Regions from separate parts of the Pseudoalteromonas luteoviolacea genome, predicted to be linked through region 2. Evidence: predicted binding sites of a transcription regulator. Region 2 holds the regulator's gene; each other region holds the start of a gene.
The links. Region 2 encodes sigma-54, which starts transcription at its own class of promoters, with help from an activator protein. Its sites were predicted from a motif close to GTTGGCACGNNNNTNGNNT; they were not measured.
Positions count from the first base shown of each region.

Region 1: a site for sigma-54 is predicted at 5,321-5,339, ahead of S4054249_RS00890 (TorF family putative porin). Genes of this name have one in related genera too.
Region 3: a site for sigma-54 is predicted at 4,596-4,614, ahead of fliE (flagellar hook-basal body complex protein FliE). Genes of this name have one in related genera too.
Region 4: a site for sigma-54 is predicted at 2,702-2,720, ahead of flgJ (flagellar assembly peptidoglycan hydrolase FlgJ). Genes of this name have one in related genera too.

Region 1 covers NZ_CP015411.1:213,850-221,365, forward strand. The annotation lists gene S4054249_RS00880 (non-ribosomal peptide synthetase) at 1-3,146, opposite strand, end outside; gene purT (formate-dependent phosphoribosylglycinamide formyltransferase) at 3,301-4,488, shown strand; gene S4054249_RS00890 (TorF family putative porin) at 4,537-5,223, opposite strand; gene S4054249_RS00895 (hypothetical protein) at 5,500-6,666, opposite strand; gene S4054249_RS00900 (AsmA family protein) at 7,110-7,516, shown strand, end outside.
Region 2 covers NZ_CP015411.1:4,419,116-4,426,631, reverse strand. The annotation lists gene S4054249_RS19080 (HPr family phosphocarrier protein) at 1-246, opposite strand, end outside; gene rapZ (RNase adapter RapZ) at 243-1,088, opposite strand; gene ptsN (PTS IIA-like nitrogen regulatory protein PtsN) at 1,101-1,556, opposite strand; gene hpf (ribosome hibernation promoting factor) at 1,559-1,846, opposite strand; gene S4054249_RS19060 (RNA polymerase factor sigma-54) at 1,873-3,384, opposite strand; gene lptB (LPS export ABC transporter ATP-binding protein) at 3,426-4,151, opposite strand; gene lptA (lipopolysaccharide transport periplasmic protein LptA) at 4,148-4,681, opposite strand; gene lptC (LPS export ABC transporter periplasmic protein LptC) at 4,668-5,219, opposite strand; gene kdsC (3-deoxy-manno-octulosonate-8-phosphatase KdsC) at 5,216-5,767, opposite strand; gene S4054249_RS19035 (KpsF/GutQ family sugar-phosphate isomerase) at 5,769-6,740, opposite strand; gene S4054249_RS19030 (calcium/sodium antiporter) at 6,749-7,516, opposite strand, start outside.
Region 3 covers NZ_CP015411.1:1,459,390-1,466,905, reverse strand. The annotation lists gene fliI (flagellar protein export ATPase FliI) at 1-606, opposite strand, end outside; gene fliH (flagellar assembly protein FliH) at 627-1,445, opposite strand; gene fliG (flagellar motor switch protein FliG) at 1,449-2,489, opposite strand; gene fliF (flagellar basal-body MS-ring/collar protein FliF) at 2,482-4,200, opposite strand; gene fliE (flagellar hook-basal body complex protein FliE) at 4,226-4,561, opposite strand; gene S4054249_RS06360 (sigma-54-dependent transcriptional regulator) at 4,717-6,126, opposite strand; gene S4054249_RS06355 (sensor histidine kinase) at 6,123-7,229, opposite strand; gene S4054249_RS06350 (DNA-3-methyladenine glycosylase I) at 7,493-7,516, shown strand, end outside.
Region 4 covers NZ_CP015411.1:1,407,975-1,415,490, forward strand. The annotation lists gene S4054249_RS06100 (flagellar basal body rod protein FlgF) at 1-44, shown strand, start outside; gene flgG (flagellar basal-body rod protein FlgG) at 63-851, shown strand; gene flgH (flagellar basal body L-ring protein FlgH) at 868-1,548, shown strand; gene S4054249_RS06115 (flagellar basal body P-ring protein FlgI) at 1,560-2,654, shown strand; gene flgJ (flagellar assembly peptidoglycan hydrolase FlgJ) at 2,761-3,753, shown strand; gene flgK (flagellar hook-associated protein FlgK) at 3,755-5,785, shown strand; gene flgL (flagellar hook-associated protein FlgL) at 5,788-7,032, shown strand; gene S4054249_RS06135 (flagellin) at 7,370-7,516, shown strand, end outside.

The sequences.
Region 1 (7,516 bases), 700 kb from region 2:
GTTTTAGGCGGGCTTGTCAGCGTTAGCTGCTCAATGGGTAACTCGCCATCAGTACTGATAAGTTGAGCAAGGATATGATTAAAGTTTTCACTTAACGCATCAACAAACCAAGGGTCGTAACGGTTTAAGTCAAACTCCCATAGCATGGTAACAGAGTCATCTTGGTCTTGTCCCATTCGAGTAATGACAACGATATTGAGCTCGAATTTTGATGACTGACTACTGATGGCTTCGTAATATTGTATGTTCTCCAGGCCGGGTAACGTGAGATCAGGTAGCGGTGAGTCATGGAAGCTGAAACAGATTTGAAATAGCGGATTGACCCCTTTAATACGCTCAGGATTGACATCGGCAACGACTTCTGTGAAAGGCAGAGTTTGATTTGCCAGCATATCATTACTGACTTCGAAGCAATGTTGCACGAGTGAGTTGATACTCATTTCTGCGCTTTGCTTGACGCGTGCAACTACGGTGCTCACTAGCATCCCTATGGTGTTTTCGACATTGGTGTAGCTGCGGTTAGCTACCCCTGAGCCGACACAAATATCTTGATCGCCACTGAAGCGAGACAAGACGATATTAAGTGCTGCCAATGCAATAGAAAAAGGCGTCACCTGATTTTGTTGACTGTAAGATTTTAAGTCATTCCACAATGCTCGAGGTAATTTGACGCGATGTGCTCTGCCTCGTTCAGTCGGAGTATCTCCTAGACGAGAAACAGGCAGGTTAATGCGCCCCGGTGCATCTTTTAATTGTTCTTTCCAAAACTGACGTTGTTGAGATGCTTGTTCAGAGCTCAACCAGTCATGTTGATAAGCTGCGTAATCAGCATACTGTGTAATTTCAGGCAACGTGGCTTTGTCTGCACCATTTAAGCGCTGTTTGTAGCAACTGAATAGGTGGTTAATAAAGATATTAGACGACCACCCGTCATGCACTAGATGATGCTCGATATGGATTAAGACATATTTTTCTTGATGTGTTCTAACAATGGCAAAACGTGCCAGTGGAAGCTGGTTTATCGCAAAAATATCATTCATTTCACCATTTACAAGCTTATCGACATGCTCAAGAGCCACGGACTCGGAGTATTCACTAAAGTCGAAGTAGGGAACATCTTGTTTGTAATTTGGCTCTATATACTGGATTGGTTCATGCAAATCATAGTAGGTGCGAAAAACCGCGTGATTGTCCACAACATCTTGAATTGCGCCCTGCATTGCAGGCACATCTAATTGCCCAGTAAATGTGGTGGTGCATTTTGCATGATATGCTTTATCACTCGGATCTGCCTTTGCTAGGAACCAAATAGCGCGTTGCTGCAAGGAAAGTGGGATCGCATGTTCGAGTTTTTCATGGCGCTTTGGCAAGGCTATGGTTTCAAATTTTTGCGATTGTAGAGCTTGCCATACCTGCCCTGCACTGCGGTGACGGTAAATGAGCGCGGCGGGTACACTGATATTTAATTGTTGGAAGAGTTGGTTACTTAAGTTGATAACAGAGAGCGAATCACCGCCTTGTTGAAAAAAGTCTTGCTCCCACTCTAATCCGGGCAAGCAGAAAGACTGAAATTGTGCCAAAAATGCTTGCTGAGATAAATCAAGGTCGACATGGTTTACAGGTTGCATCGTCGTCAACTCAGAGTTTGAAAGAGCGTGAGCATCAACTTTGCCGTTTTCTGTCATGGGCAGAGCATTTAGATACTGATAGTGGTCTGGTACCATATAGTCGGGCAGTGTACTGGTGACGATATCATTGATGCGTTTAGCAAGGGTGTTATCAGGTGCTTCATGAGTAACGACAAAAGCAACTAAAAACTTTGTATTAGTATGCTTTACAACCTGACAGCTTACGAGTTTAACGGCGTCATGTTGTGCAATTACTTGCTCAATTTCCCCTAGCTCAATGCGAAATCCTCGAAGTTTAACCTGGCTGTCATTGCGACCGATAAAGTGATAGTCCTCGCCATCGAATCGGGCTAAATCACCAGATTTGTAGAGTTTTGCAAAGTGAGGAGGATCTATGTCTGCTTGATAAAATGGATTGTCGATAAAACGTGCTTGAGTTAAATCAGGTCGATTTAAATAGCCTTTGGCGATGCCTGCGCCACTAATATATAACTCACCACTTTCTCCATCATCGACCGCATCGAGCTGATCATTGAGTAAATAAAGTCGTGTATGAACAAATGGCTTACCAATATTGAATTCAGAATGACTGTCTGAGTATTCATTGGCGCACGTACCTACCGTATATTCTGTAGGTCCGTAGCCATTAAAAATGCGTGTGACTTTTGATAGTCGCTTTAGCATATCAAGGTTAGGGGTCTCACCTGCAACGACTAATGTTTTTAATGTGTGCAGATGTTTTAAATCCATTAATGCCAATAAGGCGGGGGGGATACTAGCAAATTGAATCGCGTTGTTGGCAAGAAGCTCTCCCAGAGCTGTCGCGTCATGACGTTGCTCTTCATTGGCAATGTAAACTGTCTGACCTAGCATCAGCTGGGTGATCAACTCAAATACACTGGCATCAAAGATATAGGATGCAAACATGAGTGCACGTTCGATTTTATCAATACCAAAGCGGTTGATCTGTGCTTCCGCTAAATATAATAAATTCTGATAGGGGATTTCGACCCCTTTCGGATTACCAGTTGTACCTGAGGTATAAATGACATAAGCGATATCAGACATAGCTGAGTGTGTAGGGGTAAACGCTTGTGTACTTGGAGACTCAATTGATACGGTTGGGTAATCGTTAAATAACGCTGCATTTTGAAATTTACTATGCGTCAAAATTAAAGCGGGTTGACTGTCTTCAATAATAAATTGACAACGAGAGGTCGGGGCTTCAGTCGAGATGGGGATATAGCCCTTCCCTGATTGGATAGCAGCTAAAATACCGATTACCATATCAATACCACGCTCAAGATATAGTGCCACATAAGGTGACTCGGATGGATTCTCTTGAGCATGTTGTTGAATATTAGCAGCAACTCTTTCAACTTGAATTTCAAGCTCTTGATAGCTTACTTGGTCTTCGCCAAAAATTAAGGCAACATTATTTGCGTATGCTGAGAAAGCATGTTTTAAAATAGCTTGAGGGTGATCGCTGTTATGAATTGATATGCGTGCTGTCATCATGGTAATCCTTCAATTTAATTAACGCCAGCGCTACACTATGTTGCAATTGTGTTTTTAATGTGTGTTTTTTGAAGTGTTTCTTTCTCATTTTTTGAAAAAAACACGTATTTTCACTTGATAAATAATCAAATTATGTTAATCAAAAGGAATCTTTATGCGTATTACTCCTTTGGGAACCCCTTTTTCTCCAACGGCATGTAAAATCCTGTTTTGTGGTGGCGGTGAGCTAGGTAAGGAAACAGTGATTGAATTTAAGCGATTAGGGGCAGAAGTCATCGTGTTAGATCGCTATGACAATGCGCCAGCCATGCAAGTTGCAGACAGAAGCTATACGCTCTCTATGCTGGATGGTGAGCGGTTAGCAGAGGTGATTCGCGCAGAACAGCCTGATTACATAGTGCCAGAAATTGAGGCGATCGCCACAGATACACTGGTTGAATTAGAGGCTGAAGGCTTTACGGTTGTACCAACAGCAAAAGCAACACAGCTCACCATGAATCGTGAGGGGATCCGTCGATTAGCAGCTGAAGAATTAAAAATAGCGACTTCTCCTTATCAATTTGTTGATAGCATCGACGACTTTCGTGCAGCCATTGAACACATTGGTATGCCCTGTGTAGTGAAGCCGATCATGAGCTCATCGGGTAAAGGACAAAGTGTGGTAAAAACACTGGGTGATATTGAATCTGCGTGGGAATACGCACAGCAAGGTGGTCGAGCGGGGCAAGGGCGTGTCATTGTAGAGGGGTTTGTGGATTTTGATTATGAAATCACTTTACTGACCATACGCCACAGTCAGGGTACTAGCTTTTGTGCACCAATTGGACATGTACAAGCCGGTGGAGACTATCAGCAAAGTTGGCAGCCGCAGGCAATGAGCGAACTGGCATTGGCACGCAGTAAAGACATTGCTAGCAAAATTACTGAGGCACTCGGTGGTCGCGGTTTGTTTGGGGTTGAGTTATTTATTAAAGGCGACGAGGTCTATTTTAGTGAAGTCTCTCCGCGTCCACATGATACTGGCATGGTGACCTTGATTTCCCAAGATTTGAGTGAGTTTGCGTTGCATGCGCGTGCTGTGCTTGGTTTGCCAATTCCTACGATTCACTTTCATGGTCCTTCTGCATCCAGTGTTATCCTTGTTGAAGGTGAGTCTGATCAAGTACAATTTGGCAATTTAGGGCAAGCATTGGCAGAAGCCAATACCGATATCCGCTTGTTTGGTAAACCGCAGGTTCAAGGTGTCAGACGCATGGGGGTGGCATTGGCACGAGATAATAGTGTGGATGAAGCGGTAGAAAAAGCAAAGCGTGTCAGCGGTGCGGTTGAATATACCGTTTAGTGGTGTGAAATAGGGCCTTATGGCCCCAAGTTTTGCAGCAAATTAAATCTATAACTCAAAATCGATGGCGTAGCTCACATAGACTTTGAGGTCGTCATCGGCATCAAGGTCGGTTTTTACTAAGCCGAATGTATAAGCATCTTTATTCAGGCTGACGCCATAATCCATATAGCTGTCATCTTCTCCTGTCCATTCCATGACGGTATCACCACTGGAATTGCCAATATGCAAGCCCAGCTCAGCATCTTTGAAAACAGGGAAAGCGGCACTCAGTTCGACGTATAGCATGTCTTCTTCGGTGCTGCTATCTGATTGCGCATGTGTCATATAACTCACTTTTAAACTGACATTGCGCCACCCGAGTGCGCCATAGACTTCACCAAAATCTATATCACCTGCTGCATCTGGATAAGCGTAGTGAATATAGCCAATATCATAGCTCAGTGCCTTTACCTCGCCACTAAAACCGAGGTAAAAATCTAATTCGTAACTGGTGCTGGATGCGTCACCAAAATCGACATTGGAGGCCCAAGTGCCCATATAAAATCCAGAATCGTGGCTATAGTCAATACCGCCTGATACGGCTGCGGCATCATCAGATTGGGTAATACCACGCCAAAAGTAATTTGAACTGGCAGCGGCATTGGCGGAGACAGAGTGTTCACTGGCTGACATAGCGTGGGTAGAAAGGAGCGCTGCATACGTACACAATAAGAAAGTTGCTTTGTTTGTCATAATGGTTCCTATATGGCACAGAATAAATCGTATTTTTAAAACGAATGTCCGCTGGACACAGTCAGCGATAGACCAAGTCTCAGAGGTGTTTAAGCAATCGCAAACTGCGCGCCAATTTAGGCGCATTGACTGGAATTTAGTTTAGGTGATTGAAATGAAATGTAATAAATTTTATTGATAATAAAGTTATTAAGGGGAGGATTTTCGAGGTGTGCACATCTATGGTGCGGATTATATCAGCCTGCACCGATAGTATGCAGGCTGTGCGTTATACCATTAGCCAAATATGGTACGCATTAACTGAATGGTTTCATCAACGCTTCTGCCTTTTTCGACTTCAGCAATGATTGAGTCACGTTTGGCGCGAATATGTTCAGGCATAGATTCATCATTGAGCGCTCTATCAACTAGCGTTTCGGCAGACTCTTTGCTTCGGCGCACAGATTTAGTACCAGAGCCGCTAGATGTACGTTTTGGCTTGTGCAGCAGTTTATAGTAATTTGATGACGTGGCCATATCTTCATCGGCATAATAAAATAGCACAGGTAAGAGCGCTTTGATGCCAGCCAACTTTGCCTCAAGTTCATTGCTGCCACTTGCCATTGCAAACCATGACATTTTAGCAATTGTTTGTACTATGTCTTGCCAGTAGCGTTCAAAATCACGGTTGTTTAAGCGAGTGATCCCCAAAGCTTGACAAAGGGCATCTAGGCGATTGTTGCTGATAGGTGTAAACACATCAGGGCGGCGCATAGCTAGTAGGCGCGTTGCGGGTGCAAGCGTCGGCTTTTCTTCGCTGCCATTGAAAGCGCTGAGAAATGCAATGGTAAACCCTTGATAGTGCTCTAATGTGACTGGACCTTCGAGTGGAATATGGGCTAATGCATCATCAAAAGCACTTGGCAGATCAGCAAATTGTTGATGGAACCCTTTTGCACTTTTTGTAGAAGCAAACCATTCGACATCAAACTGATAAACGCTGGTATCATGTTTTGCTGTATGTTTACCAGCAAAGGCTAGGCGATCCTCTACAATCATATCTTGCAGTTTGCTATTACGCAGTGTAGCAATGTAATCCAATAGTTTTAATTGCTCATCCAGCACTAACACGTCACTGCGCTGAGCGATGAACTCACTGACCACAGGCCAAGGTGCAATTCTGAGCGTTTTAACTTGTAAAAAGCTGATAGCTGAAATTAGCATGTCTTGGAGTTTTTTAACGGTTGGTAGCTGGTGGTCATCCAGTAGGTCAAAATTGATTCGGTTTTTAGCCACATCGAGTAACTCATAACACCAACCCAGGAAGTCCTCTGGGTGATTCTCTACTTTAACTGCCATCAGGTTCAGGCTGATCTCAGTAGATTGTTTTAAGATGTTTTGGTAAATCTGACTTTCTTGTTCGCCCAAAGCCATATTTGACGGTGAAATGAGCAACTTTTTCATGCTGCGTGAGTACTCCAAGGTTAGGTTGAAATCTAGACTATTCAGTTTAGCGAACGTATCGTTAAACTTGCAAGGGCGAGGATCATACCGAGTTCTAGCTCAGTTGCAATGTGGTTTTTGCGTCTTTTTTATTCTTTGGTTTAAGATGTTTTTTTTCTTGTGCGTATCTTACGAGAAAAAGCGAGATTAGTGCCTTGGTCTTTCCTGTTTATAGTCGCCCCTAGGCTTGGATGTAATTTACGGTAATTGGCCATTTAATGTTTTTTTTAATTATATAAAACAGATGTTTAAGGTTTTTCTGGTAAGCTATGAAATGATTCTATAAAACGTTAAGTTGATATTTATTTAGTCTAAATATCATTTAGCCTCTGTGCAGCTTTGTGGTTTTTTATCGGCCTCGCTATCATAATGCATAGATAATTATTTCTCTGGAAGGATGGATGATGAAGGCAATATTAAAAGGTGTAGTAGGTTTACTGATATTCATAGTGGTGTTGATAGTTGTGGCACCTATGTTGATCCCAACTGAAACGATAGTGTCACAGCTCACGACTCAAGTTGAGAAGACCACAGGCCGAAAGCTGACGATCGCAGGTGATAGTGAATTATCGATTTTGCCAGAGCTGAATATTAAGCTTAACCAAGTGACCTTTGATAACATGCCAACGGGCAATGCACCACATATGCTTGAAATGGAGCAGTTAGCTATACATATTCCATGGGGGTCTTTGCTGTCAGGTGACTTTAAGCTAGAGCGATTCGTCATTCAAAATCCCCAAATTTTGTTGGAAGTAGATTCAACAGGCAAGCCAAATTGGCAGTTATTTGGTGCAACATCGACATCATCAAG
Region 2 (7,516 bases):
GTTTCCTATTGCTATTAGGGCATCATGCGCATCTGGACCTGTACACGTGACTTTAACTTCTTTGCCTTGACTACTTTCTAACAGAAGTAAAGCGAGTACGCTATCACCTGGCGCACTTTTTTCTCCTTGATAGAGTGTAATATCCGCATCGAACTGGGTGGAGAGTTGTGCCAATACCGTTGCAGCTCTTGCATGTAATCCCAATTTATTCTTTATTAGAAAAAGGCCTTGATGCGATTGAGTCATTGTTCTTGCTCTCGGTGGCGAATTTTCACATTAGAATGTGTTCTTTGAAAACGCTCACCAAGAGTTTGAGCTAAGTAAACTGAGCGGTGTTGGCCACCGGTACATCCAATAGCAATCGTTAAATAGCTGCGATTATTGCGCTCTAAATGGGGGAGCCAAGTTTGCATAAATGTCTGAATTTGCCATATAAATTTTTGTACTATGCTATGGCTAGATAAATAGTCGACAACTGGTTGGTCTAAACCCGTTAACGGCTTTAGCTCAGGCTCCCAATGTGGGTTGGGTAAAAAACGTGCATCAAAAACGTAGTCAGCCTCTTTTGGAATACCATGTTTAAAGCCAAAAGATTCGAATGTGATTATTAGCTGTTTGTCTTTTTGACCCAATATTTTCTCACGAACACTTTCAGCTAATTGATGCACACTTAAATCCGTTGTATCTATGGTTACATCGGCTCGTCGGATCAATACTTCGAGCAAATTCTTTTCTTGTTTAATAGCTAAATCAAGCGGAAGGTCATTTAATGACAGGGGGTGTAATCGGCGAGTTTCTGAAAAACGCTTAATCAGTGTTTGGTCGTCACAGTCTAGATAAAATACCTGTGGCTTCGCAAATCCAGGTAAGTACTCTAAAATATCGTGAAATTCTTGTTGTTCTTTTGGTAGGTTTCTCACGTCGATACTGACGGCGATTTTGTTATAACTGTCAGAAACACTGCGAACCAATGCAGGTAAGAGATTGACCGGAATATTATCAGCGCAGTAATAACCTAAGTCTTCCAATACTCTTAATGCAACAGATTTACCTGAGCCAGAACGGCCACTGATAATTATGAGCTCCACGGTTAATTCCTATTATTTATCAAACTCAACAAGGACTTGGTAAAGCTCGTTGTCGTTACTCGCTTGCCTAAGTCGCTTACAAAAATGTTTATCATTTAGTTTACCAGCGATACTTGCTAAGGTCTCTAAATGTTGTTTATTTTCACCATCTGGTACGATGAGTGCTACAAATATGTCTACACTGCGATCATCATAAGCGTCAAAAGGAATAGCCTGTTGATTTACGAGTAAAATGGCAACAACGTCATTGAGACCTGATAACCGGCCATGGGGAATAGCAATGCCTTTACCTATGCCTGTGCTACCTAATTTTTCGCGATTGAGGAGAGCTTCAAGAATATCGTGCTGATTGGCGTTTGGAATTTTTTGTTGAGCCAGTTCACTGATATATTGGAGTATTCTTTTTTTACTATTAAAAAGGACCGCAGCTTTGCTACAGTCCTCGGAAATTAGTGTGCTAAGTTTCATGATTAGTGTCGAGTTAGCTTCTCTTTATGTTTAATGACTTGCCTATCCAGTTTATCAATTAAGCCGTCTATGGCTGCGTACATGTCTCTATGTTCTGTTGAAGCGAAAAGCTCGCCTCCATTAACATGTAACGTCGCTTCTGCTTTTTGTATGAGTTTCTCGACATCTAAGATTACATGTACATTGTTTATGTGATCAAAATGCCTTTCTAGCTTCGCAAACTTACTTGTTACGTAGTCTCTTAATGAATCGGTAATTTCTACATGGCGACCAGTTAAATTTAGTTGCATAAGCATTTTTCCTTCTTTTGTTACGTCTAAATCAAGCTTTTACGTTGATTAGACGGTGGAATAGCCAAAGACTCTCGGTATTTGGCAATAGTACGTCTTGCCACCTTAATACCTTGATCTGCTAATACATCTGCAATTTTACTATCACTTAAAGGCTTAGCTGAGTTTTCTGCAGCGATTAGCTTTTTGATGAGCGCTCGAATTGCTGTCGAAGAGCATTCACCACCGTTCTCGGTACTAACATGGCTCGAGAAGAAGTATTTCAATTCATAAATGCCGCGAGGCGTGTGCATATATTTTTGCGTTGTTACCCGAGAAATTGTCGACTCGTGCATATCAACCATTTCAGCAACATCATTGAGTACCATAGGTCTCATTGCCTCAGGGCCATGTTCAAAGAATGCCTGTTGTTGTTGAACAATGCAATTAGTAACTTTCATTAAAGTTTCATTTCTGCTTTCTAAGCTTTTAATAAACCATTTGGCTTCTTGTAAATGTGAGCGAATAAACTGACTGTCACTGCTGGATTTTACCGAGCGTGACATCGCTGCATAGTGATCATTCACTCTGATTTTAGGCATCGAATCAGGGTTTAGTTCAACGACCCAGCGACCTTTTATCTTTTTAACAGAGACATCAGGTATCACATAATCAGCCTCTTCTTGCACAATACTGGCAGCTGGCTTGGGGTTTAAACTGTGAATTAACGTCATCACTTCTTTAAGCTCGCCTTCTTTGAGCTTTGTTTTCTTCATGATAGTACGATAATCACGATTTGCTAATAGATCGATGTGCTCATCAATGACCTGTTTAGTTTGCTCGAGCCAAGGAGTATCAGATGCAAACTGATTTAATTGAACAATCAGGCATTCCTGAAGGCTGCGAGCGGCGATACCAACAGGATCAAACAGTTGAATCCGCTTCAATACGGCTTCAATTTCATCGAGCTCAATAAGCTCTTGGTCATTGTCTTTGTTTAAGCTCTCTAGAATATCCTCACAAGAGACGGTTAAAATACCTGAATCATCAACCCCCTCAACAATAGACAGCGCAATAAGTCGGTCTGTCGCACTAAAAGGTGTTAATTCTAATTGCCACATCAAATACTCTTGAAGGCTTTCGGTTGTTTGACCTTGATAGACACTTTCATCTTCAGGCATAGGCCCAGACGAGCTTACAGGCGCAGCGCTGATATATTCATCCCATGTGACATCCATTGCCATCTCATCACTGAGTGTCTCTTTATTGAGTGCCGTGTCTGTGTCTTGCTCATAATCACTGAGCTGCGTTTCTACCTGTTCTTCAGTATTTGATTCCGATTTATCCGTTGTTTGTGCCTGTTCATGGGTTTTATCTAGACCATTTTCAAAAGACTCTTGTTCGTTTTCTTCTACTTCCAATAAAGGATTGCTGTCCAGTGCTTCTTGAATTTCTTGCTGGAGGTCTAATGTGCTCAGTTGCAGCAAGCGGATTGCTTGTTGCAATTGTGGTGTCATTGTTAATTGCTGCCCCATGCGCAGCTGTAGCGATTGCCTCATGTATCTCTAACAATCCTTTTCGTTGTTACGCTTGTTCTTAACTATAGCCTGAATTGTTCGCCTAAGTAGACATCTCGAACGGTTTGATCCGCTAAAACATGTTCAGGGCTACCTGAAGCAATTAATTCGCCATGGGAAACAATATATGCCTTCTCACATACATCTAATGTTTCACGTACATTGTGATCTGTGATCAAAACGCCGATCCCACGGTTTTTTAAATGCTCAATAATTTTCTTTATATCTAACACTGAAATGGGATCAACGCCAGCAAAAGGCTCATCTAATAGAATAAATTTTGGATCAGCGGCTAAAGCGCGAGCAATTTCAACGCGACGACGCTCACCACCAGAGAGTGCCATACCTAAGCTTGAACGAATATGTTGAATGTTAAATTCATCAAGTAATTCATTTAATATTCTTTCGCGTTCAATCTTGTTGAGGTCTTTTCTCGTTTCAAGGATCGCCATTAAATTTTGATAGACGGTTAACTTTCTAAAGATTGAAGATTCTTGTGGTAAATAACCAATACCTAAACGGGCTCTGCTGTGCATTGGCAGTAGCGTAATGTCCTGCTCGTCAATATGAATAGCGCCCTTATCGCTGGGGACTAGGCCGACAATCATATAAAACGTAGTTGTTTTACCGGCACCATTTGGGCCCAGTAAACCAACAATGCTACCTGCTTCAACACTTAGCTCAACATTCTTTACTACTTGCCTGCCTTTGTAACTTTTGGCCAGTGCCGTCGCTTTTAGTGTACTCACTGTGGCTCCTTGGTTCCGTCTTGCTCTTTTTCAACTGGGAGTAAAACAGTTCTTACACGTTTACCTTCTTCATTTGCCTTTTGCGCACTAATTAATTGCTTTTCCATATCATAGAGGATCTCTTGGGCAGAAATCTTCTGACCGGATTGACTAATTTCTGCATTACCTTTGATGGTCAATAATCGATTCGCGACGTCGTAGCGGACCTCATTTGCACTGGCTTTCAATAAACTACCGTCAGTTTGTCGTTCTTGGAAAATTGCCGGAGAGCCTGTTGCTACTAATAATTGTTTGTTTTCGCCGAGGTCTTCTCTGCGGTGCACCTCAAGTCTGTCGGCAAAAATTTTTCTTTGGCCATGAATAATTTCTACGTTTTCTTCAAAAACGCCAATATTAGTTTGTAGTTGCGCTTGTTGTTTTCCCGAACTGATGATGACTTGCTCAGGGTTATTATTAGCGAACACGCTTGGCGAAAGTAGCCCTATGGCACAAGTTAATAGTATGGTTGCACTTAATTTATTGCTTATCATAAATCGTTTCAGTGTGGTTGATTAGTTCAATAACCTCAATATTGAGATCGGCGATTAGCCCTTTACCTGTAATGGTTACATTAGGCCCTGTTATGATCACGGGTTGTTCTGAGCGCATCATCCGGTTCGTAATTTCAAGCCGGAGGTTGTCTGCATCTATGTGCGTGATCATAGCTGCATCATTTAAATTGGTTGCTTTAACATTGCCTTCTAAAATCAAAGTATCATTTTCATACAAAGTCGCTTCATTGGCAGTGAGCTGCCAATTGTGCTGTCCATTATGTAAAACAAAAATGGGTACTTCAAAGTGGCTGAATCCAAGCTCCTGATATAGCTCCATTCTTTGTGCTGTGATCTGATAACTCAATTGCCCGTTTTCGGCAAAGGAGGTTTGTTTCAAATCAATAGCAACATAGTCCGGTTTGGCAATTGTCTCTTCAGGTTGTGCAGGCTGCTCTGTTTGGGTCAAAAATGGATACCATAGCCACAACATAGTTGCACTGAACAATACGAGTAAAATCACCCGTAAATTAGTCATGTACTGCTTCCTTTAGAGAGAAGCTCATTGCCTTGGCTGAGCATAAGTAAGTCTGTTAACTCTCTTACCGCGCCAAATCCACCTGGCATTAAGGTTGTATAATGAGCCAGGTTTTTTACCAGTGGGTGCGCATCTGCTACGGCCACAGCGAAACCGACCTGTTGCATGACAGGGATATCTGGGCCATCATCACCGATATATGCAATTTGCTCATCAGTTAAATTTAAATTATTTTTTAATTCTTCATAAGCTTGGACTTTATCTTCTTGGCCTTGATAAATGTGGTTCACATTTAAGCTAGTCATACGTTGCTTAACAATTTCTGAATGTCGACCTGTAATGACGGCGACTTCAACACCGGTTTCAATTAGTGCTTTTATGCCAAAGCCATCTTTGGTGTTGAATGCTTTCAGCTCTTCCCCTTGATTTCCAAGATAGATCCGACCGTCTGAAAACACACCATCAATATCGCAAATTAGCAGTTTAATTGCCTTGGCTTTGTCATTGACCTGTACTGAGATTTGTTGATAAAGCTCACTAAATTGCATTTTAAATCACTCCTGCGCGCAATAAATCTTGAGTATTGAGTGCCCCAATTGGGTGTTTGTTCTCGTCAATGACAATGAGGCCATTTATCCGTTTCTTTTCCATGATATTAAGCGCTTCAGCTGCTAGCATATCTGAAAATGCTGTAGTACAACAAATAGTCATAACGGAATCAATAGTATCGTTATGTAGATCGACTTTTTGCTCAATAACGCGACGTAAATCACCGTCAGTAAATAAACCGCAAAGTTGCTTGTGTTCATTAATAATAGCTGTCATACCAAGTCCTTTGGCTGACATTTCAAATAATGCATCTTTGATTGAACTACCTGCAGGTGTCACTGGGACATCTGTGCCCTTGTGCATTATATCGTCTAAGGTCAGCAATAACCTTTTGCCCAAGCTGCCGCCTGGGTGGGAAAGGGCAAAATCATCAGCAGTGAACCCTCTAGCTTCGAGTAGGGCAACCGCGAGTGCATCACCCATAACCAGTGTAGCTGTGGTACTGGCTGTTGGCGCTAAACCAAGAGGGCAGGCTTCTTGTGATACTTTAATACAAAGGTGAATATCAGCCTGCTGCGCCATAGTTGAATTGGAATTACCCGTCATACTAATGACTTGTGCGCCAATTCTTTTGATCACTGGAATAATGCCGACTACTTCGCCTGTTTCACCTGAATTAGAGATGAGCAAGACCACATCATCGGCTGTTATCATGCCCAAGTCACCGTGACTCGCTTCACCCGGGTGAACGAAGAAAGAGGGGGTACCTGTACTCGCCAGTGTTGCCGCAACTTTGTTGCCGATATGTCCTGACTTCCCCATCCCAATGACGATGACTCTACCTGTACAATGAAGCATCAGCTCACAAGCTTGGATAAAGTTGTCATCGATATATTGATTGAGTTCAATGATGGCTTTTTGCTCTATGTCCAAAACGCGTTTTGCAGATTCAATGAGAGTGTGGTTTTTCATACTTACACCTAAATAATTGCGTACATGTAACCAACAAATGCAGCCAGTAGTACACCACCTTCCATGCGATTAATTTGTCTTTTTCCTCTGAGGTTTACACTCATTAGGATTAGTGCTGCGGTTGCGCCCAGCATAACGTAAATATCACGCTGTGAAATATTCATATCCAGTTGCGCAGGATTTAATATTCCAGCAATTGATAACACAGCGAGTATGTTGAATATATTGGAGCCGATAATATTGCCAAGCGCTAAATCGTCCTCGTTTTTTAGGACACCAGCGACGCATGCGGCTAGCTCAGGTAAGCTAGTACCGATAGCAATAATTGTTAGGCCGATTAGAAGATCACTCATGCCAAAAAACTTAGCAATATCTACCGCGGAATCGACCAGTAAGTCGGCGCTAACAGGCAGCACAATCATACCGACTACTAGCCAAAAAGCGGCTTTGCCAGTCGGTACATTATTTGGTACTTCATCGCAAGCTTCTGAAACAAGCGGATCATCCTCTTGGTCTTTGTTACTATTTTTGGTGATATAAATCAGACCAAGAATGAAGGTTGCAAAGCCAGCTAATAAAATGAATCCTTCTGTGGCGCTAAAATAGTTATCACTGATGATATACCAAGCACCTAATGAGACAATGATAAGTAACGGCATTTCACGGCGCAAAATGCCTGAACCCACAGCGAGGGGACGCAACAGTGCCGTAATCCCTAAAACAAGTAAAATATTGGCAATATTTGAACCTACAGCATTACCGACGGCGGTATCTGT
Region 3 (7,516 bases), 1.9 Mb from region 2:
CTCACCGACTAGACCGACGACAATAACATCAGCTTCACTGCCCCGAGTCATCATGCCTAATAAGACTGATTTACCAACACCACTTCCGGCAAACAGTCCCATTCGCTGCCCTTGCCCAACAGTGATAATTGAGTTAATTGCTCTCACGCCAACGTCCATCGGCTCTTTAATTGGACGTCTAGCCAATGGGTTTATCGGTGCTTGTGCGAATTTTAGACGCGCCTCTGCTTGGATAGCGCCGAGCCCATCTAAAGGCCGGCCCAAGCCATCGACAACTCGACCTAGAAGGCCCATACCAACAGGCAAGCCGGCTTCTTTGACTTGTGGGATAACTCTTGCACCTGGCAGTACACCAGAAATGCGGTCATTCGGCATAAGATAAAGCACATCGTTATTGAAACCAATCACCTCGGCATCAACAAAACCATTTATCGTCTCTATTTTACACTGACTGCCCACCGCGGCATTGAGCCCTTTTGCTTCGAGGGTCAGCCCAACAACACGTGTTAGGCTGCCTGCCACGGCAACACCAAATGGATGAATATGTTTTTGGTATTTATGTATTCGTTGTGCAAAAGACGAATTTTGCTGTTCTAGCTCTGACATTTAACATGGCGCGATAATTCTTAGATACCGCTATCATGCAAAAACTTCTCCAGAATTTCAGAAAGCCTTGTTTTTATCGTCAAATCAATAGAAGAAATGGGGGATTTAATCTCACAACCACCGCGTTCAAATGTCGGTTCAGGGATTAGCTGCCATTGCTGCTTTTGTATCATTTCTGCGCCGTAAGCTTCCTCAACCAAGGTCAGGTCGTCAGGATGCAAGTGCACTTTAAGCTGCACTTCGGCTATGGGTAGCGCATCTAAGCCTTTCTTTAACGCTTGTAAGATTAAGTCTGGATTCGCTTTAATTTCGTGGAAAGTAATTTGTTGCGTCAATAAACTGACAAGCTCAATCAGTTGTTTTTCACAGGCTTCATCAACTTGCTTGAGTGGTTCATGAATTTTTTCAATTAGTTGAGTGAGTGTTTGTAATCTCTCTTCAACTAACGGTTTTGCATCTTCAAGGCCTTGTTGTTTACCTATTGCTAACCCTTCTTTTTGCCCAGCTTCATTCCCTTCTTTTGCGCCCTTCTCAAACCCTTCAATATAGCCTTGTTCGTGGCCTTGCTTCAGACCTTCATCATAAGCGTCTTGCCTGATTTGCTCGAGCTCTTCCAGAGTCAAAGTAGGGATCTCCGGCTCAACTGTTTCCGGCTCAGTATTGCGCTCTGTCTTGGTATAAAGTTCTTCAAGTGGAGTCCCCATGGCTGTAGAGCGCCCAGTTAAGCCGCTGAGGTCCTCTTTTACATCTGGAATAGGCCAGTCTTCTAAATGTTCAAGCAAAGCATCTACTGCTTCCCCGTGAACTGGCCGGCCACGCTGAAATTTAGGTTCTGACATGGTTTACAGGAACTCCTCACCACCACCGCCGCCGAGCATAATCTCTCCCGAGTCAGCTAAACGTCTGGCTGTTGCCAATATTTCTTTTTGTGCAGCTTCAACTTCACTAATTCGAACTGGAGGCATGGCTTCCAAATCATCAGCCATCATTTCGGCAGCACGCTTCGACATGTTGCTCAATATCTTATCCTTCAAGGAATCATCAGCCCCCTTGATGGCTTTCATCAGAACATCTTGCTGTACCTCACGCAGAATCGCTTGAATCCCTCTATCTTCTACATCCATCAAGTTTTCAAACACAAACATCAAGTCTTGGATTTGTTGTGACATTTCTTCGTCATGCTCACGAATAGAATCCATCAACTGACCTTCTACATTGGTATCTAGATAGTTCATGATGTCTGCTGCCGCTTTTAAGCCGCCCATTTTCGCAGCTTGCGCACCAGCTTGACCTGCAAATTGTTTTTCCATGATTTCATTTAGCTCTTGCAGTGCTGCTGGCTGAACTTCTTCTAAGTTAGCAATACGCATCGTCAGATCTAATCTGACTTTCTCGGTGAACTGAGACAAGATTTCTGCCGATTGCTCTGGCTCTAAATACGATAAAACAATGGTTTGGATCTGCGGGTGTTCATTACGAATAATGTTGGCAACCTGTTTGGAGTCCATCCACTTCAAGGAGTCTAAACCTTTGGCACCTGACCCCATCACTATCTGGTCGATCAAGCTTGCTGCTTTATCTTCACCTAGAGCTGCCGTCAATGCCTTTTTAATAAAGTCTTCAGACTGGAAACCAATAGTACTAAAGCTTTGGATCTGCTCAATAAATAAATTATGTACAGCGCTGATTTTTGATTGCGATAAATCGTCAATCGCCGCCATCGCCATACCCACTTTTTGAACTTGCTTCGGCTCTAGGTGTTTTAAAATTTGTGCTGCATCTTCTTCTGTTAAACTTAAAAGTAAGATGGCGGCTTTATCGACGCCATCAAGCTTCTCAACATCGAACGTTGGAGGCAGTTGTTTTTGTTCTTCATCACTCATCTTCAGTTAACCACGCTTTGACCACTTGAGAAGAAAGCTCAGGCTCATTGGCTACTAATGCACGAACCGCTTTCAGTAGATCTTCATCACCATGTAAGTCTGGCAATTGTAATGTACCATCAGAGGAGAAGCCAACTGCTGATTCATCAAAGTCATTACTTAGCATATCTAATGTACTATCACCTAAGTCTACACCAGCAGTCAGTGCATCCTCATCATAGTCCTCAAGAGTATCATCTGGGTAAATAAGTCTTTTCAGCATAGGGCGAACTACTGCCATAATCAACACGATGATAACCAAAGCACCGGCTGCAAGACGCGCAACCTTCATAAACCACTCTTGCTCCCAAAGTGGCAGCTCTGATGCCTCTAAAATGTCTTCGCGTACAAAAGGTACCGTCACAACTTCAAGCGCATCACCTCGTTGCATGTCAAAGCCAACACCACCTTGAAGTAGGCGACGGATATTATTCAATTCTTCTTGTGCTCTTGGCACCATTGATACGTTCCCTTCAGCATCAGCCTTTGCGACGTAATCAACAGCAACGGACACACTTATGCGGCGTATTACACCAGTCTGTTGACGCTTATGAGAAATCGTCGTATCAAGTTCATAGTTACGCGTCGCCTCTCTTTGTGAGCGACTTGGAGTAGTTCCTTTACCACTGCCACCTGCACCAGCTATTTCAGGAATATTAGAATCCATTGGCGGCTGATTAGTTAATGCACCTGGAATTCCTGCGGTGATCCCGCCAATATTGTTTTCTTCAAAGGTTGTTTCGCTGCGTACAGCAGGTAAGTCTGGGTTAAAGCGCTTGTGCGTCTCTTCAACCGCACTAAAGTCCATTGTCAAATCAACTTGAGCAGTGAAGTTACCTAACCCCACAACAGGGATCATAATGCTGTCAATTTTCGATAAATATTCAGACTCACGTTTGCGCTCAATTTCATATTCTTTGCGAGAACGTGCAGCTAAAGAGTCTTGAGAACCTGAATTTAATAAACGACCATTTTGATCAGTTACAGTAACCCGTGATGGCTCAAGCCCTTGCACCGCTGACGCGACAATATCTACTATTGAGTCAACTTCCTCACCATCGAGTGTGCGACCACGTTTCATGGTTAACACAACTGTTGCAGAAGGCTTTTTCTCACGACGAGCAAATACATTTTCTTTTGGAATCGCTAGTAGCACTTTGGCTCTGTTAATATCTTGAAGTTCTTCTATCGTGCGTGCTAGTTGCTGTTCTCGGCTGTGCTTTAACCTTTCTCTTTCGAGACGCTGGCTCACGCCAAAACCCATATCTTGCATCAAAATATCTGTGCCAGAGGTCGGTGACTGAGTAAACCCATCACGTGCCATTTTTAATTTGATATCTTGATAATCGGTTTCTGCAACCATGACGGTATTACCGTCTAATTCATACTCAATTTTTTGCGCATCTAGGAAATCCAAAGTCTGAACGAGTTCATCCGTTGGATATTGACCAAGCGGTCGCATATCAGGCTGACGAGCCCAAATAATGATGAAAATAGCAATTGCCAAACAAATTGCCAGTGCGATCACGAGCGTAACTTGACGCAGCATATCAACGCCACTCAATGCGCTAAAATAACCAGACTTTTGCTCTTGCTGGGTATCTGCGCCTTCAGCTACTGCACCTGCTTGGCCGTCTGAAAGTGCTAGATCTGTCGTTTGATTTGTAGCCACAGTTACTCTCCAATCTTCTCTTCAATTACACCGGCATGCTCATAATGTCTTTATAAGCTTCGACAAGTTTGTTACGAACTTGTACGGTTGCTTCAAAGGCCACAGATGATTTGTTTTTCGCAATCATTGCCTCGGCAAGAGAAACACTACGATCGCCCATTTCCACTGCCGTCACTTTAGATTTTGTATCTCTTTGTAAATCTGCAACCGTGTTAAGAGCGTTTTGCAAAATATCGCCGAACTGCGCGCTAGAAGTTGCAGCACTTTCTTGAATTGGCAATTTAGCCTGTGGTTGAACTCTACCGGCCTGAGATGCCATTGACTGCATTTCTTGGTATAAACTGGTGTTTTGAATTTTCATGTTGCTCACCCTGTCAATTCTGATACAAGGTATAATGCACCATTCATGCCAACTTTAAATTATTTATAATCAATAGCTTATCAACAAATTGGAGAGGACGTTTTTTTGACAGGTTATAAAGCAACCAGAATAATTCTGGTTGCTTTATTAAAAAGTTAAGCGGGTACAGGCAAACCTAAATCTCGCATCTTAGCAAGTTTATATCTGAGCGTTCTTGGACTGATCCCAAGTATTTCAGCAACATCTTTACGCTTACCATTGCAACGGGTGAGTGTATCCAAAATAATTTGATGCTCTTTATCTTGTAGCTCTTCCTTATAACTCATGCTATCACTCTGATTCATTGAGGCAGCCTCGGCAGCAGGTTCAGAATGATATGGAGAAGCATCAAGCTCAACTGGGGTTGGAGTAAATGCAGACTCACTAACCATTTCAATTGGTGTCAAGTTTTCAATAAAAATATCAGCATCAGATACTTGGCCACCCTGTTGTAGTATTAGGGCACGTTGAACGACATTATCTAATTCTCGTACATTGCCCGGCCATGCATGTTGTAACAGCTTTTGCTGAGCAGCAGTAGTGAGCGACGGCACAGGTTGACTAGACTTCTGACAATGCCTTTCAATTAAATGTTTAGCCAAAGGTACAATGTCTGCTGCCCTGTCTTTTAGTGGTAGCCACGTCAATGGAAAGACGTTCAATCGATAATACAAATCTTCACGGAATTTACCTTCGGCGACAGCATCTTTTAAATCTCGGTTACTGGTTGCCAAAACTCTGACATCTAGCTCAATCGTTTTTCTACCACCAAGTCGCTCTACTTCCCGCTCTTGCAATACACGGAGCAACTTCGCTTGTAAGCCAAGATCCATTTCCGTGATCTCGTCCAGCAAAATAGTCCCTTTTTGTGCTTGTTCGAATTTACCCGGGCAAGCTTGGATCGCGCCAGTAAAAGCACCTTTTTCATAACCAAATAAAGTCGCTTCTAACATATTTTCAGGAATAGCAGCGCAGTTAATCGCGACGAAAGGCTCATTTTTACGCTCAGAGCTATCGTGGATATAGCGTGCCAACACTTCTTTACCTGAACCACTGGGACCTAAAACCATAACACTGGCATCGGACAGTGCCACTTTTTTGGCAAGGTTCAATAACTGAAGGCTTTTTGCATCTGCAACAATAGGACCATCAGTTTCTTTTTCTTTTTCCGGCATGTATCGGCTAACCATATTGAGTAGCACCTCTGGCGCAAATGGCTTTGCCATGTAGTCAATCGCCCCCAAGCGCATAGCTTCAACAGCATCGTCAATGGTGGCATATGCCGTCATCATTAATACCGGTAAATTTGGAAAGTTCAATTTGATACTTTTGAGCAGATCTATACCACTCATTTGGCCCATTTGAACGTCACTGACAACGAGTGAGAAACTTTGCTGCTTAAGCAATATCATGGCTTGTTCAGCGCTATCAGCCTCAACACAATCAATGCCAGCAAGCTCTAGAGTGTCCAATAGTGCTTCACGTAAACCTGCGTCATCTTCAACGACTAGAATTTTATTGCTCATACAACCTCCTGAAGTTGAGTATGTTGAGATATGGGTAACAGCATACTAAAGCATGCTCCTCCGTTTGACGTATTGTTTACTTCAACACGTCCTTTATGCGAGTTTGCCACTGAACTAACAACCGCTAACCCCAGTCCAGTGCCTTGTGATTTAGTAGTAAAGAAAGGTTCAAATAATTTATCTGCCAAGCTCATATCAACCCCTGGTCCGTTGTCACAAACCGAAATACGAACATGATCTTCTTTGTCACGCACAGCGCTTAAGGTAATGAGTGCACCAGAGCCTATCACCTGTACGCTGTTGTGGATCAAGTTTTGAACTGCGCTGGCGAGTGCTGTCTTGTTACCAATAATTTCAATGTCAGGATCTGGTAAGATAACATCCAGCTGAGCATTATGGAGTGATACCATGGCATCGGCTCCAGCCTTCACTTCATTAAGAAGTTGCTGCATAGAAACTTGTTCAATCACTTGCTGTTCGCCACTTTTGGCAAATAGCAGCATATCATTAACTTGATTCTCAAGGTCTTTCAGTCGCGACATCAGTTTATTGTGAAACTTTTCTCGGGACTTAGTTGGTAAGTTCTCACTACCCAAGTTAGCACCATAAAGCATAGCGGCAGAGAGAGGTGTTCTGACTTGGTGTGCAAGTGATGCCACCATTTTTCCAAGTGCACTTAAGCGCTGCATATGTGCAACACGCGCTTGCAATCGACGCGTCTCGGTCAAGTCAGTCATCAAAATTAACTGACCAGGTTCAGGTGTAAGCGCGGTGATTTCCAGCTTAATTAAGCGCCCATCCCGCAACGACACTTCATGACCGTCATCTTGTTGCGGACTAAAAGAACGCTGAATTATGTTAAACCACTTTTCACCCTCAAGCGGTTCACCCAACATATCTTTAGCAATTTGGTTTGCTTTGGCAATCATGCCTTGCCCATCTAAAACAACGATGCCTGCGGGCATAGTATCAACCAAATGGCTCAACCAGCTTGCTTGCTGTCGCAAGTCGCTCAGCTCACCAATATACGCTTCTTGCAGCAAGCAAGGGTTAAAATGGTTTTCTGGCACAAATTGTGGATTTATCACTTTCGCTAACGCCATGACACTACTCTCATGAATCTTCCTAGCATGAATAAAGCAAATGACGTGCCAGATTTATTTTTCAATTTTTACAATAACTTACTATTGATTTTAAGCAGACAAAACTTTGACACACGTATTATAGGTACTCTCCAAGCTCTTATTTCATGTAAAATACAAAAATGCTAAACGTGCGCTAACGAGTACAGTTAAACCTTGATTTTAACTACTCAATGTAAGATAAATGCTTATACCTTTATGACACTCTATCTAGGAGCATATTTATGTGCAAAAGATGCTTATGGCTT
Region 4 (7,516 bases), 1.9 Mb from region 2:
AAGAAATCGACGAGCGACACACTTCGCTCCTGCGCATAGTATAAGAGAGTGAGGTAAAGATTATGAATCCAGCATTGTGGATAAGTAAAACTGGGCTTGATGCTCAACAGACTGATATTTCGGTCATTTCCAATAACTTGGCTAACGCCAGTACTGTTGGTTACAAAAAGAGTAGAGCGATTTTTGAAGATTTGCTTTATCAAAATATCAATCAGCCAGGTGGTCGTTCATCTCAGGATACAGAGCTGCCGTCGGGTTTGATGCTTGGTGCAGGTTCGAAAGTGGTTGCGAACCAAAAGAACTTTTCTCAAGGGAATATGATAAGCACGGAAAACTCTTTGGATTGGATGATCCAAGGGCCGGGCTTTTTTGAGATCCAAATGCCTGATGGGACGATTGCGTACTCAAGAAATGGCCAGTTCACCACAGATGAAACCGGCCGTGTAGTCACATCTGGCGCAGGCTTTCCTGTTCAACCAGAAATGACGGTTCCGGACAATGCAAATTCCATCACTATCTCTCAAGATGGGGAAGTGTCGGTCAGTATTAATGGTCAAGCTGAGAACACTGTCATCGGTCAGCTTGTGATCAGTGACTTTATTAATCCATCTGGTCTAGAGCCGATAGGTCAAAACTTATACACAGAAACAGCGGTTAGTGGTGCGCCAGTGCAGGGTAACCCAGGTGTTGAAGGCCTTGGTTCTATGGTACAGGGTGCACTTGAAACATCCAACGTAAATGTGACCGAAGAGCTGGTCAATCTCATTGAGACCCAGCGTGTTTATGAAATGAACTCAAAAGTAATTAAGTCTGTTGACGAAATGCTGAGTTACATCAATCAACAACTGTAATAGGGTAGGACAGATCATGCGTAAATGTATTTTAGTCTTTGCGTTGGGCTTTAGCCTAAGTGGATGCATGTCTACGGAAAATAGTAACGTTGTAAGAGATGATCCTTATTACGCTCCTATGTATCCTGAAACGGAAGCTGAACCTGTTGTATCGACGGGGTCATTATTCAATTCATATTCGAATGATCTGTACTCAGATAAAAAAGCAGTCAGAGTAGGTGATATTATTACTGTGGTATTGAGGGAGTCTACTCAAGCCTCAAAAGCTGCTAACTCGAAACTAGATAAAGATAGCGAAGTAAATGTTGACCCATTCCTTGGTTTGGGCAATGTACCTGTAAATATTGGTGGAGATGCCATTCAACTGGATATGGGCGCAAACTCCTCTTATCAGGGTGATGCTCAGGCCAACCAGTCAAATAGTTTGTTTGGTAACATCTCAGTCAATGTTATGCGTGTATTACCAAACGGTAACTTAGTGATCCGCGGAGAAAAGTGGTTAACATTGAATACTGGGGAAGAGTTTATCCGACTTGAAGGCTTAGTAAGACCGCAAGACGTGTCTTATGAAAACGAAGTACAATCTAATCGAATTGCTAATGCTCGGATCCAATACTCTGGTAAAGGTCAAACGCAAGAAGTTCAGAGTGCAGGTTGGCTAACTAAATTCTTCATGAGCACATTGATGCCATTTTAAGGAAGTAGATCATGCGTATTCTGCAAACTCTTATTTTAATTTTTACATTGGCGGCCTCACTTAGTGTAAGTGCTGAGCGAATTAAGGATGTCAGTGTGGTGGAAGGAGTGAGAAGTAACCAACTGATAGGCTATGGTTTGGTGGTTGGTCTGCCGGGGACAGGTGAGCAAAGCCGGTTTACAGAGCAAAGCTTTAAAGCAATGTTGAACAGCTTTGGGATCACTTTACCTGGTAACCTGAAACCAAAAATCAAAAATGTCGCAGCCGTGGCCGTGCATGCGGATTTACCACCTTTTGTAAAACCTGGGCAAAGTATTGATGTCACAGTGTCTTCTATTGGCAGTGCAGGTAGCTTAAGAGGTGGGACATTGTTGCAAACGTTTTTGAAAGGTGTCGATGGTAATGTATATGCGATTGCGCAAGGTAGTATGATCGTTGGTGGACTAGGTGCTGAGGGCTTGGACGGAAGCCGAGTTGTAATAAACACACCAACCGTTGGCCGGATCCCCAATGGAGGGATGGTGGAACGTGCAGTAAAAAGTCCATTTACACAGGGCGACCATATTACGTTTAATCTTAACCGTCCTGATTTCACAACAGCTAAACGTTTAGCCGATACAATCAATGGGTTAGTTGGACCAAACAGTGCGAGTGCTTTAGATGCAGCCTCTGTCCGAGTTATTGCGCCGCGAGATCCGTCACAGCGTGTGGCATATTTATCTACACTTGAAAACCTTGAGTTTAAGCCTGCTGATACGTCAGCCAAAATTATCGTCAACTCTAGAACTGGCACTATTGTGATTGGTAAAGATGTGAAATTACAACCAGCAGCGATTACGCACGGTGGACTGACAGTGACAATTGCGGAGCAGACAAACGTATCACAACCTCAGCCTTTAACTGAAGCGGATGCTGTAGTGACAAGGCAAAGTATTGTCGATGTAGATCAAGACGATTCTCGAGCATTTGTTTTCGATCCTGGCAGTAGTCTAGATGATTTGGTTCGCGCAATTAATGCTGTCGGTGCGGCACCTGGCGATTTGATGGCGATATTGGAAGCACTCAAAGAAGCAGGTGCCATACATGGTCAATTAGTTGTCATATAGTGTTCTATTTATATTCAATAAGTTAGCCTCATATTTATGAGGCTTTTTTTGGCTTAATAATTGCATTAATAGTTATATCCCTTTTTTAACGACGTGTTTTTGAACCATGAATACTGATCCGACACATAATCAAAGCTTTTTTGATTTAAACAACCTTAACTCATTGAGACAAGATGCGTTAAAAAGTGCTGGTGATGGTGATGCATCAAAGCAAGCGCTAAAAAAGGCTGCACAGCAGTTTGAATCAATCTTCACGCAAATGCTGTTAACGAGTATGCGTAAAGCCAATGAAGCTTTTGAAGACAAAGATAGCCCATTTAACTCGAGTAGCGTGAAGTTCTATCGTGATATGCATGACCAGCAAATGGCGCTAGAACTATCAAATAAAGGCAGCTTAGGGCTTGCAGACTTAATAGTACAGCAATTATCTCCACAAAAAGATGGATATATGCCGTCCTCAGTAATACGCACAGGTGCAGAAATCCAAAGCGATAAAATCGCTAATGGCGAAGCCCAACAAAAAAGATCCTCTGAACCACTCAAATTAGACGAACCAGCTGCACAAGAGGTCGCTCAACCAGAATTTGCTGAGCCTCAGAGCTTTGAAAGTCCTGAAGAATTTATAAATACGCTGTGGAATTACGCGAAATCTGCCGCTGAAAAAATTGGCTTAAACCCCGCTGTAATGGTCGCTCAAGCCGCTTTAGAAACTGGCTGGGGAAAACATGTAATCTCGAAACCAGATGGCAATAGCAGTTTTAACTTATTTAATATCAAAGCGGATAGCCGCTGGACAGGAGACAGTGCCAGTAAAATGACACTCGAATTTGAACAGGGCTTGCCTGTTAAAAAACAAGCAAATTTCCGAGCATATGAATCTTTGAAAGACAGCTTCAGTGATTATGTGGACTTTTTGCAGTCGAACCCTCGTTATGAGGAAGCACTCAAAAAAGCCTCTAAGCCAAGTGAATACTTAGATGCATTGCAACAAGCAGGTTATGCAACTGACCCTAACTATGCGAACAAAATTAAAAATGTGTTAGGTGGAAGTCATTTCCAATCAGCTGTGTCTTCATTTATACGTCAAGGAGTAAACTAAGATGTCTTTTAATTTAATGAACATTGGCACCTCTGGCGTTAGAGCAAGCAGTGAACTGTTGCAAACGACCAGTAAAAACATAGCAAACCTAAATACGGTGGGCTACATTCGAGAGCGTACTGAACATGCAACCATGGTTGGGAATCAGGTTGGTCGTGGAGAAACGGTTCGTTTATTAAATGAATTTGCCCAAAAACAATTGTATAGAGACATCTCGAGTCAGTCTTATTATAACCAGTTTGTGACTGAATCTAGTCGAGTGGACACTTTGTTTGGGGAAGACTCCAATAATTTAAACTCCAGTATTAACTCCCTGTTTAACAACTTGCAAGAAGCAATGAACTTGCCCTCTTCTACAGTTACACGCTCATTATTTCTAACAGATGCGCAAAATATGATTGATCAAATGGATCGATTGTCAGGCATTGTGTTTGATCAAAATAATATTGTGAACGAGCAGTTGGCGATTTATTCACAAGAAGCAAATAACCTAATTCAAAAAATTAGCGATCTCAATGGTCAGGTTGGTGCACTTAACGCAAACCCGGATAACGACAATGCAAACTCGGTACTAAATGAGCGAGATCAGGCAATTAAAGATCTGTCTGAATTGGTAGATATCGAAACATTAGATGGTTCTAACGGTGAAAAGTTGGTGTTTTTAGGATCTGGGCAATCGGTTGTAATGGAAAATGGTACCTTTAACCTGTTTTCATTAGATGGCGATCCGGATCCAAATAAAAAGGAACTTAAACTAGATATCACGGAAGGTGCCGCTATCGCATTAGAAGTAGATCAAACCAAATTACAGGGTAAAATTGGTGGGCTTTTAGCATTTAGGGATGAAATTTTAATCCCTGCCCAAAATCAGCTTGGACAAATTGCGCTTTCTTTAGCTGATGCCTTTAACCAGCAGAACAAGCTGGGTATGGATCTTGATGGTAATTTGGGGGGTAATATATTTACCATCCCGACGACAGCTGGTTTTCCGCATAGTAGTAACACCAGCACTACTCAGTTAGCTGCAACATTGGAGCCTGGTCAAGGTAAACAGATCCCTGCTACAGACTTTAGAGTGACTTATAATGCAGGTAATGTAACCATTGCAGCAATTGATGCTCAAGGTAATACCATTGGTAATGCAACAACGGTTCCTTACACTGCACCTTTAAACTCTCAAACGGTCACGCCTACTGGCGCAGAGTTATATGGTTTACAAATTAATTTTACCGACGTGAGTGGCGCAGCTGCGCTACCAAACAACGGAGATATTTTTGATATTAAGTTAAACTCTGCGGCTGCCAGTACCCTTGCTTTGGCAACGGATAGACCAGAGTCACTTGCTTTAGCATCTCCTATCCGTACCGAGTCTTCAGTAAATAACGTCAGCAATGCGATGATTTCAGTAGGCAGTGTTTCTAACACTGACCCGGCGACGAGTAACTTTTCAGCGACTACGCCGCCAACACTGACCAATGGCGCTATCACGTTAGTCAAAACGGGTAATCCTGATGAGTATCAGATAACAGATGCCAGCGGCACTACCACTTTTACTGCCCCAGCGCCTAGAGAAAATATTTTAGCCGCGGCTGGTGGTGCATTTGCCAATTATGGTTTTGATTTTAACATTGATGGTGAACCGGCGACTGGTGATACCTATACTATTGAATTTAATGAAAGTGGATTTGACGACAACCGAAATGGACTTTTATTAAGTGAATTGCAGTCTGGTGAATTAGTCAGACAAAATGTCATAACGACAGCGGTTGCGGATAATTTAAAAACATTCAATGAAGCGTATGCAGGATTAGTCACTGAAATTGGTGTAGTTGCAAATCAGGCAAAAACTAATGGGGCAGCTTATGATGCATTGGCTGCTCAGTCTGAAGCATGGTTTGAGTCTGTCGCGGGCGTAAATCTAGATGAAGAGGCAGCCAATTTGCTACGTTTTCAGCAGTCATATTCTGCTTCGGCTCAAATATTAAGTGCCGCAAGAACCGTGTTTGACACTCTACTTAATGCTGCGAGGTAATTATGCGTTTATCTCATAACATGATTTTTAAGAATAACTTGAATTCTATCTTGAATAGTCAGCAAGAAGTGAATAAATCGATGAATCAAGTTAATACACAAAAGCGTGTATTATCTGCATCAGATGATCCTTCTGCGATGGCAAGATCACTACTATATTCAGATAAAATTCAAACAAATGAGCAATATGATAAAAATTTGACGATGTTAAAAAGCCGTTTGGATACGCAAGAGGGTGTACTTACTAACATCAAAGAGTCATTGTTACGCTCTATTGAATTGACAGTTAATGCTGGTAATGGTGCCTTGACCGCACCGGATAAAGCGTCATTATCTGAAGAATTGGAAGCGATACAAACAGCTGTTTTAGAGTTAATGAATTCAAAAACAGAAGATGGTCGATACATATTTTCTGGTTATCAAGACAATAACAGGACGTATGAGTATGACAGCTTAAACAATAGGTATGCATACAAGGGAGACCAAGGGCAACATAAGATTAAGGTTGCTGAAGGTGTTGAGATCAAGTCAAGTGATAACGGGTTCGACGTTTTTGAAAGTGTTGAGCAGCGATTAAATGTGGCCTCCAATACTGCAACTCCAACAGGGGGCATAGTGAGTGCTGATGTATACGTAACTCAGCAAGGTCCTTTTGATATTTTCCATAAAGCTAATTACAACCCTGATCCAACAGCACCAGCCGGTTCGAATCAATTTCAAGTAGTTTTGAATGGCACAGTCTCACCAGGAACTTATCAATTACGTCAAGGTGCGACGGTATTTGAATCAGGAACTTATACAGAGAACAATATAAAAGTGGCGGGAATGGAGTTCAGTTTTACTGGGGTTTCAGGTGCTGCTGATACGATAACCTTTGAGTTGGAAGCGCCAAAAAAAGATAATGTATTAAACACGTTAGAGAACTTAATTAATGCGGTTCAAGACCCAACTCTATCCGATAAAGATTATCGACAAGTGTTAGCTGACTCTATGATCGGGCTAGAAAATGCCAAAAATACGGTGTCACAGATCCAATCTGGGCTTGGGGGGCGGAAAAACACCGCAACAAGAATCATTGATGCTAATACTGATTTGGATATTAATAATAAGATAGCGCGTGCAGATTTGATCGAACTTGATATGGCAGAGGCCATCACAGAGTTGACTAAGCACGAGACACAATTACAGGCGTCGCAAGCCACCTATGGGCGTTTATCCAACTTGTCTTTATTAGACTACATTCGATAGTCTTAGTGAGCCGCCATCCACTTGGCGGCTTTTTTATATCGTAACCTGCCAAATATCACAATTTTCTCAGTAACTTTTTGAATTAGATTTAAAAACTTTATCCATATTTTTTTATTTTAGCAGGCGGAAACTCCTTTCCTACTATTCTAAATAAAGCGATTTAATGTTTTTAACTAATTTATTTTCAATGACTTATAAAAAAATTGAAAAAAAATCTAAAGGAAACTTTTTGCCGTCCGATAACTTAATTAACCAAGCCGGACAGTTCAAATAACTTGAAGGTGACAAGAGTTACAAGTTTGAGAGTAAGTACTCAGTTTACAGTGGGAGAATTACCATGGCACTTTATGTAAATACTAACGTAAGTTCATTGAATGCTCAAAGACAGTTAAACAATTCAGGCAATGCCCTAGACGTTTCATTTAAACGTTTGTCTTCAGGCTTCCGTATCAACAGCGCAGCAGATGATGCGGCAGGTCTACAA